Regions from separate parts of the Arthrobacter sp. TRD_SC_6 genome, predicted to be linked through region 2. Evidence: riboswitches for the same ligand, from Rfam matches in the RefSeq annotation. Region 2 holds a riboswitch; the other holds the start of a gene.

Region 1 (4,404 bases), 1.4 Mb from region 2:
CCCGCTCGAATACGCGTGCACGCCGGTCCCAGTGGAAGGCCACTGCGCCCAAACTGGTGAAGACGGTGGAGAACGGTCGCGTCACCTACAGCCTTTCCCACCAGGCCAAGGTTGTCACCGACTCCGCAGGCACCGAGTTGTTCCTTGAGTACAAGGGCCGCAAGGTCGCCGACGTCTAATTGCTGCACGTGCCGGTTCTCCGGCGCCCGCAGCATTGATCGGAAGCGTCGCCTGGCGTGGAAAATATAGAAGATCTTTCGAAGCGTCTCGGCGTCATCATTGATGCCGGGACGCTTCGTCTTGCCCTCACGCACCGCTCGTATGCCTACGAGCAGGGCGGTATCCCCACCAATGAGCGCCTCGAGTTCCTCGGTGACGCGGTGCTCGGCCTGTCCGTAACGGATGCCCTCTACCGCGACAACCCCGGCCTGTCCGAGGGTGAGCTCGCCAAGCGTCGTTCCGCCGTCGTCAGCACCCGTGCGCTTGCAGCCGTTGCACGCCGGATCGAGCTGGGGCCGCACATCCTTTTGGGCCAGGGGGAGAAACTTACCAACGGTTGGGATAAGTCCTCCATCCTCGCCGACACCATGGAAGCTGTCATCGGCGCGACCTACCTCAGCAACGGGATGGAACCGGCGCGATGCCTGGTCATGAGGCTCATTGGCCCCGTCCTTGAAGACGCCGCCGCGCTGGGCGCAGGGACCGACTGGAAAACCAACATCCAGGAGATCGCCGCCGCGGAACGCATGGGCGTTATCGACTACAGGGTCACCGGCTTCGGCCCCGATCACGACAGACGCTTTGAGGCTGTGCTCGTCATCGGGGGCACAACCTACGGGTCCGGCGCCGGACGGTCCAAGAAAGAAGCCGAGCAGGAAGCCGCTGCCGCCTCCTGGAAGCTCCTCAGCATAACTGAGGAAGCAACCGCCCTTCAGCCTCGATCCGGCGAACCGGCCGGTTCCCGCTCCCAGCCCTGACGTCGGCAGTGCTAACTCCAACGGCCACACTGACGTCGTCAGTTCCGCCTGGAAGTTCCGGCGATGCCTGAGCTTCCCGAAGTCGAGGTGGTACGGCGCGGCCTCGTCCGCTGGGTGCGGGGCCGGACCATCGAAGCGGTTGACGTTATAGACCCGCGTTCCATCCGTCGCCACGCCCTTGGCGCGGAGGACTTCCGCGGGAACCTTTTGGGGGCGACAATCACCGACGCGGTGCGCCGCGGCAAGTTCCTCTGGATGCCCTTGGCTGCACCTTCGGACTACGACGATGGCGAGGACGACGACGCCAGCCAGGTCCCGCTGTCGTCCGGCGTGGATTCTTGGGGGCCGGAAGAGTCGCAGCCTGGGGGAGCAGGCCGGGCCCGAGTCGCCCTGATGGCGCATCTGGGAATGAGTGGGCAACTCCTGGTCGAGGACGCCGCGCAGCCGGATGAGAAGCACCTCAAGGTGCGGCTGCAGCTTTCGCAGGTATCCGGGGGCGCCGCCCTTCCCTCGGAGCTTCGGTTCGTGGACCAACGCATTTTTGGCGGGTTGTTCGTTACGGACCTGGTTACCACTGCCGACGGTATGCCCGGCGGGCAGGGAGAGCTCCCCGAGGCGCTCGTGCCGCTGGCTGCGTCGCATATCGCCAGGGACCCGCTGGATCCCGCGTTCTCGTTCGATGGTTTCTTCCTACGACTGAAGACGCGCAGGACAGGTTTGAAGCGCGCGCTCCTGGACCAGACACTGGTTTCCGGGGTAGGCAACATTTACGCAGATGAAGCGCTGTGGGCGGCCAGGCTTCATTACGCGCGGGCCACGGACACCATCCGCCGCCCCGAGGTCGTCCGGCTGATCGGCGCCTGCCGGTCAGTGATGGAGCGCGCTCTCGAGGCGGGCGGCACAAGTTTCGACTCCCTGTACGTCAACGTCAACGGTGCGTCGGGGTACTTCGAACGCTCGCTCAACGCCTACGGAAGGGAGGGCCTTCCATGCCGCCGTTGCGCCGAAGCTGGCCTCGAATCCCGGATTCGCCGGGATCTCTTCATGAACCGCTCGTCCTACTACTGTCCACAATGCCAACCTAGGCCCCGGAACGGCCGCTGGTGACACGCCAAACGTGACAAAGCTAAGTAAGCTGACTAGGTTCGTTGATTGAATGTCCTCAAAGACGCCTCAAGACCTCAGGAGCAATGCAATGAAGAACAAGCTGGTTTTCGCCGCTGGTATGGCTGCAGGCTACGTGCTGGGTGCCCGCGCAGGACGCGCGAGTTACGAGCAGATCAAGGTCAAGGCCAAAGATCTGTGGAACAACCCGAAGGTTCAGGAAACGGTGACTGACGCCACCGAGGCTGTGAAGGCCAAGGCTCCCGAGGTGCAGGCACAGGCGGAGCAGGCGTTGAAGAAGGCGCAGGAAGCCATGCACCGCTCCGGCAGTGAAGACAAGCCGAAGGACTCCACGGATCAGTACAAGATCTAGTTTGTGTCGAGGCTTCTTGCAGCGAATTGACAGCATGCTGTGCTCGTGATCAAAACGTGACATTTCAACCAATGGAATGTACCGTTGATATCAAGCCGGGTTCCTAAGCCCGGCTTCCTCCTGGCAGATTGCCTAATCCTGTCGCTGTCGGGGGGCCCGTTCGCTAGACATCCGACAGGAGCGGGGGAACCAGATAGCGGGCTTCATTCCCGAAGCCCTAGGGGTAAAGACGCAAAGTTTTCCGCGCGTCCGGGTGGCTCCCATCCGAATCCGACAGCTAACTCCGCAGGCACTGGGAGAGGCCCTTTCCGTGTCCAAAAACCGTCATATCGCGCGCCACCGCGCAACTTCCCCAAGCACTATGCAGATCGTTTCGAAAGCGGTCAGCACCCACGCCGGAACGGTCGGCCGTCCAGCCGCTGCCGTTGTGGCAGCGTCGGGGCTCATGTTCGGAGCAGCCCTGCCGGCAAGTGCCGGCACCACTGCTTCAGAAGGCTCGTTCCAGGCTGCTGAGGCCACCGCGCAGGTGTCCGTGCAGGCTGCGGTAGCTCCAGTACCTGCCGCTCCGGCTCCGGCCGCCGCACAGGCAGCAAGCGCGCCGACCCACACGGTGCGCTCCGGTGACACCCTCGGTGCCATCGCTTCGAACTACGGAGTCAGCCTTGATGCGTTATTCGCAGCCAACGGCCTTGGCTGGGATTCCGTCATCTACCCCGGTCAGGTCATCAGCCTCTCCGGCAGCGCAGCAGCGGCACCAGCTCCTGCCGCTCCTCAAGCGGACACCTGGGTGCAGGCAGCGCCAGTGCCGGCACCCGCGCCGGCTCCAGCGCCCGCAGACACCAGCACAATGGGAATCACCACCGCCTCAAGCAACATCACCGTTGCTGACAGTGCAGGCAGTGCCACCGGTGCAAGTGTTCTCGCCTCAGCACAGGCCCAGTTGAATGCCGGAGCTATCCAGGACTGCACCCGCCTGGTCGAGATCGCACTTGGCACGGGAGATCTTGGACCCATGCAGTTCGCTTCGCTGGGCACGCGGGTAAGTTCACCTGCTCCAGGCGACCTGGTCATCACCAGTGGTCACGTAGGTGTCTACGCAGGCGGCGGAATGGTCATCAGCAGCGGCATGAACGGTGCAAACCTCACCATGCAGCACCCACTGAGTGACCTGCCCGGAGCGTTCTTCGTGCGCGTCTAATTATCAGAGTGCGGCTAGGGAGGATCGGGAAACTGGTCCTCCCTTTTCGCATGCAATCCCGACTAGACCCGCCCGCCGTAGTGCGCGGCAAGGCGGGCAAAGCCTTCATCGAGGCTCACTCCCGGCGTCCAGCCAAGCAGGTCACGGGTCTGCCGCTGGTCGAACCAGTGTGCGGTGGAGAGCTGTTCGGCAAGGAAGCGCGTCATCGGGGGCTCGCCGTCCGCGTTAGCCCCGCGCCACACTTTCTCCACAGCGGATCCGGCTGCTCGTCCCAGCCAGGCGGGCACGGACAACTGTGGCGCCCGAACCCCACCGGCCAGGCAGATCCTGGCAAGCAGTTCCCCAATCGGCCGCGGCTCACCGTTGGTGATAACCAGGGCAAGGCCCCTCACCCGGTCAATGGCGGCCAGCGCTGCGACAATGCCACCTGCAGCGTTATCAATGTACGTGGTGTCCACCAGGGCCGTTCCACCCCCGAGCAACGGAAGCCGTCCGGTACGCGCCCGGGTCAGCACACGTTCGACCAGTTGCGTGTCACCCGGGCCCCATACGATGTGCGGGCGCACGGCGGTGACCGCCATGCCGCCGTCATCATTCCGGGCGAGGGCCAGGAGTTCCGCCGCGGCCTTGGTGACGGCGTAATGACCACGCGCGCGGACGGGGTCAGCGGGCTGAGCGCCGGCGCCGACTAGGGAGTGCCCGGCGTGTGCAACCGAGGGCGAGGACACGTTGACGAACCGCCCGACACCGGC
Region 2 (4,404 bases):
CGACCACACTGGCCTTACCCGTGAGCACAAGCACGAGCGCCCGGCGGAAGGTGACCACCGCCAGTGGTTCATATCCAGCATTCAGAACGAGAGTGCGCATGCACATTCCTCTTTGCCGTCCTCCGCTGGAGGTGCCCGGAGAACCGGGTGTGCCCTGAAGTTACAGCGGAGGTACTTCGGATTGACACTGCAAGGGTAAGCCGTCTTTGCGAGGTTCCGTCAATCGCCGTTCCCGTCTCCACGAAAAATTTCCGCTTGACGAGGAACAGCAGAACCCCCAGCCAAACTGGCTGGGGGTTCTGTCTACGTGTAGGGGAATGCGCTGTACTAGCCGCCTACGCGGATGAACACCGGTCCGGATCCCAGCTGGGATGGAGCAACAACGGTCTGGTTACCGTTGAAGCCGCCGTGCACTGCCTGGCCGCCGCCGATGTACACAGCGATGTGGGCTGCGCCCATGCCGCCGTCTGCGTAGTAGATAAGGTCGCCGGGGATGGCTTCGGCTGCACTGACCGTGCGTCCGAGGGAGAGGTAGCCAGCAGGCCAGCCGTGGAAGTTGATGCCAGCTGCTGCGAGGGCGTTGCTCGCGAGGCGGGTGCAATCCTGGGTGACTCCGAGCTGCGCCTGGGCAGCAGCGGCGATGGTTGCAGCAACTCCGGAAGAAACTACAGGAGCAACAGGCGCAGGCTCAGCGGCTGCTGCTACAACAACCTCTGCTTCAGCCTCCACCACTGGAGCGGCTTCAAATACTGCAGGCTCAGCAGTTACGGCAGGCGCCGCCTCAACGGCTGGCGATGTCTCGATCTCGTCAGCCTGCAGCTGCACCGCGGGAGTGGCGACGATTGGTGCCGCAACAGCCTTCACGGGTGTCTTGTTGAAGGACACCTCAGCGTCAACGGAAGCCTGGATAGGCGCTGTTACCGCCTGAACTTCCAACGCGGTGGTTACGGCGGTGCGCTCTGCCGAAAGCTCGACGGCGTTAGCTGCGACGCCGGTGGTCAGCACCAGACCGGACGCTGCGGCGATTACGACCGCCTGGCGACCTACTCCGCCTGCGTTGTCGCTGACAGCCCTGGCGATTGATGAGAAGTGGGCCGACCGCTGAACTTCGGCGCGGTGGCGTGCGATGGCACGGGTGTTCGTGGTCATATTCTGTGGCTCCAGGTCTTGCGGGTCTTAGCTAACGCGGACGAAGCTGTAGCCGGAGAGGTCGGACAGGCTGTGCAGGCCGGTGTTCATGCCGTTCAAGCCACCGCTGATGACCTGGCCGTTGCCGACGTAGATGGCAACGTGGCCGCCCGAGACAACAAGGTCACCGGGAGCGGGACTGGAAACGACCGATCCGAAAGCGAAGAAGTCGCTCGGAGCGATGTCGCCGACCGACTTGCCGATCGAGCGGAGAGCGTTCTCGACCATCGCGGTGCAATCCTGTGCAACGCCGATCTGCGAGTATGCCGATCCAACGAGCGCTGCGCCGATTCCGCTGGCGGAAGGTGCTTCGACTGGCTCCGGAGCTTCGATGGGGGCTGCTTCGGCCTCGACTGCGGGTGCTGCCTCAACCTCGACTGCAGGTGCTGCCTCAACGGCAACCGGTGCGGCCTGGAGTTCTGCAACGGGTGCTACCTCGATAGCCTCGGCCTGAACTGCGACAACCGGCGCCGCTTCAGGAGGCGCTTCGACGACCGGAGCTGCCACGGCTGCAACGGCTGCGCGCTCGAAGGTCACGGTTGCATCAGCAGATGCGGTGACGATTGTGGATTCGACGGTGCTCAGGGTCTTCACGGCCTGAGCGGAGCGCTGTGCTTCACCTGCACCGTGAGCCGGGAGTCCGGCGGTGAGGACCAGTCCGGAAGCTGCGACGATGACCGCTGCCTGCCGTCCGACTGATCCGGCGTTCGAGGAAACCGCCTTCGAAATTGCTGCGAGCGAGCTTGTGTGAGCCGGAACCGCACGATGGCGTCCGAGCGCAGAGCTATTTGACACGTTGAGTTGCCTCTCCCTACGCCTGCGAGGTGAGCTGTCGGATTCGGATGGGAGTCACCCGGCCGCGGATTATGATCCAGCGACTTAACCCCAAGGACTTCTTGCGAAGCCCACAATTGGTTCCCCCGCCTCTGCCATGCGATTGTTGCGAACGGACCTCGGGCAGTGGCAGAGCTAGGCGATCTGCTCGAGAGTGCCAAACCCCCTACGATTTGGCACGAGTTGAACGGTACATCAGATCGGTCGGTATGTCACATTCCGATCACGGAACGGTGTGTCTGAGGTTACGAAACGTAACCGGACACGGTGTGCGGTGGCTACAGCCAGCCCAGCGGGTCGACGTTTTGGCCCTCAATCATGACCTCGAAGTGGAGGTGGCATCCGGTCGACGCGCCCGTGCTGCCAACCCGGGCAATGACCTCGCCCCGTCCGACAGCCTGGCCCACGGTCACGTCCATTGCGGAGAGGTGGTTGTAGGTGGTTTCCAAGCCGTTACCGTGCTCAACGACTACCCTGTTGCCTCCGCCGTAGCCATGCCAGCCAGCGAACGTCACAGTGCCCGCGGCAGCGGCCTTCACGGACGTCCCGCAGGCCTCGCTCATGTCCTGGCCGGTGTGGAGCTCGCCGGCGCCCGTGATGGGGCTGATGCGGTTTCCGAAGGGTGAAGTCATCACCACGTTGTCCAGGGGAGGCTCCAATGATCCCCTCGACTCGGCCGCGACGATCTTGCTTCCGGATGCAGCCACGATCTCCGCGAGCTTTGCGTCAGGGTCGAACCTGCCGTGCAGGGCAGCGCGGTCAAAGGTAACCTCGGCGCTCATTGCGGCCTGGATCGGCGCTTCGGCAACTGGCTCGGATTGGGAGGCCTGCTGCAGGTCGGTTGGTCCAACCGCTGCTGTAGTTGGGATTGCCACTGTCAGGACCATGCCCGACGCCGCAGCAGCTATGGCCACCTTCTGGCTCAACCCAGTGAAGGAGATATCGCGACGCGCAGTAACGGCACGACGGCGGCGCTCACGGCGCTGCGCGTCCCTTGGCAACATTCCGGTGGCGGGAGCGGTGTAGCCGTTGCGGGCGGCGCGGCGGCTCAGTGGGACAACGACCGTGCAGTCCGTGGCCTGCACTATGACCTCAGGGGCATCAATGAAGGACGCAGCGGCGCTGGACTTAGCAGCGGGCATAGCGTTTCGTGGCGGGACAACGGGTGCAGGTGGCCGGGCGATGGTGGCCGCAGGCCTGGGGAGGGACGCCTGAACGGGCTCGATGGAGGCCTGCCCGGTGGGAGTTGCTGCGAAGAGTTCCAGCGCATTCTCGACCCCGGGTTCCAACGCAGCGAGCGTGACGGCGCGTTCGGCGAGGGCACGGCGGCGCTCGGCGGAGGTGGCTGGCATCGCGGCGGAAGATACAGCAGTGGAGGCCAGAGACGTTGCCTGGTCGGCAGCTACCCGTGCCGCGCGTTCACGCCGGTGGGCGTCGCGTGGCCGCACTTCAGCAACCGGGGCACTGGCACGGCGGCGCCCAGTAGCGGTGTTAGACAAGGAAACCCTTTCTCATTTGCTGCCTGCGAAGTTAGCTGTCGGATTCGAGTATGAGAAAACTCGGCTCAGCCAGATACATCCTTTTGAGCTTCACCCCAAGGCCACCAAATCAGGTGACCACTGGTGGGTCCTCCGCCCCTGTCAATAAGTCTCAGCACGCAATCCGCAGACAGGGCTAGGCAAGCGGATTGGGTAACGCCGAAGTATCAGCGTCAGTTTTCCACTATAGAGCAGGCAACGCAGAAGTGATCATTCCGTTACCAAACTGTGGATAACCTGCGCCTATTCAGCGGAGGCCGGAAGAAGTGACAGGCGCCTCTTGAACGGATACGAAGACATGCGAGGCTACCTCCGGTGGCAATTCAAGCGCTCCCTGCACGCCCGGCACACGCACAGACACGTAGTCGCCAACCACTTCCAGGCTTAACGAAGCCCCGGGGCGCAAGCCGCCTTCATCGAGTTGCATCAGCAATTCGGGGTCCACCTGAATCGGCTCGGCAAGGCGCTTGAGCGTGACCGCCGAGCCCGCACTGTAGGTGGCCATCGCCTGCGTCAGGCTGAGGACGCCTGGCATGGGCTGTTCAGAGGGCTCCCCGCCAATTGCCTCCAAGCCGGGAATCGGGTTGCCGTATGGGGACTCCTTCGGCTGTCCAAGCAACTCATAGAGCCGGCGCTCCACGCGCTCACTCATGACGTGCTCCCAGCGGCACGCTTCATCGTGCACGTACGCCCAGTCAAGGCCAATGACATCGGAGAGCAATCGCTCAGCCAGCCGGTGCTTGCGCATCACTTCAGTGGCCTTGCGCCGCCCGAGTTCAGTCAGTTCCAAGTGTCGGTCTCCGGTGACAATGACAAGGCCGTCGCGTTCCATCCGGCCGATTGT

Evidence for each region. A riboswitch is a leader RNA that binds a small molecule or an ion and turns the genes downstream of it on or off. The one in region 2 is predicted to bind cyclic di-AMP.
Region 1: another riboswitch for cyclic di-AMP. It lies ahead of ACWA1U_RS13490 (LysM peptidoglycan-binding domain-containing protein); the one in region 2 lies ahead of ACWA1U_RS07300 (NlpC/P60 family protein).

Annotation. Positions count from the first base shown of each region.
Region 1 is NZ_CM143953.1:2,844,838-2,849,241, reverse strand. It holds gene rpmF (50S ribosomal protein L32) at 1-179, shown strand, start outside; gene rnc (ribonuclease III) at 237-977, shown strand; gene mutM (bifunctional DNA-formamidopyrimidine glycosylase/DNA-(apurinic or apyrimidinic site) lyase) at 1,041-2,084, shown strand; gene ACWA1U_RS13495 (YtxH domain-containing protein) at 2,173-2,454, shown strand; cyclic di-AMP (ydaO/yuaA leader) riboswitch at 2,584-2,756, shown strand; gene ACWA1U_RS13490 (LysM peptidoglycan-binding domain-containing protein) at 2,765-3,652, shown strand; gene ACWA1U_RS13485 (NAD-dependent epimerase/dehydratase family protein) at 3,715-4,404, opposite strand, start outside.
Region 2 is NZ_CM143953.1:1,491,826-1,496,229, reverse strand. It holds gene ACWA1U_RS07310 (HNH endonuclease) at 1-100, opposite strand, end outside; gene ACWA1U_RS07305 (NlpC/P60 family protein) at 328-1,149, opposite strand; gene ACWA1U_RS07300 (NlpC/P60 family protein) at 1,177-1,983, opposite strand; cyclic di-AMP (ydaO/yuaA leader) riboswitch at 1,989-2,143, opposite strand; gene ACWA1U_RS07295 (M23 family metallopeptidase) at 2,301-3,521, opposite strand; cyclic di-AMP (ydaO/yuaA leader) riboswitch at 3,526-3,688, opposite strand; gene ACWA1U_RS07290 (metal-dependent transcriptional regulator) at 3,808-4,404, opposite strand, start outside.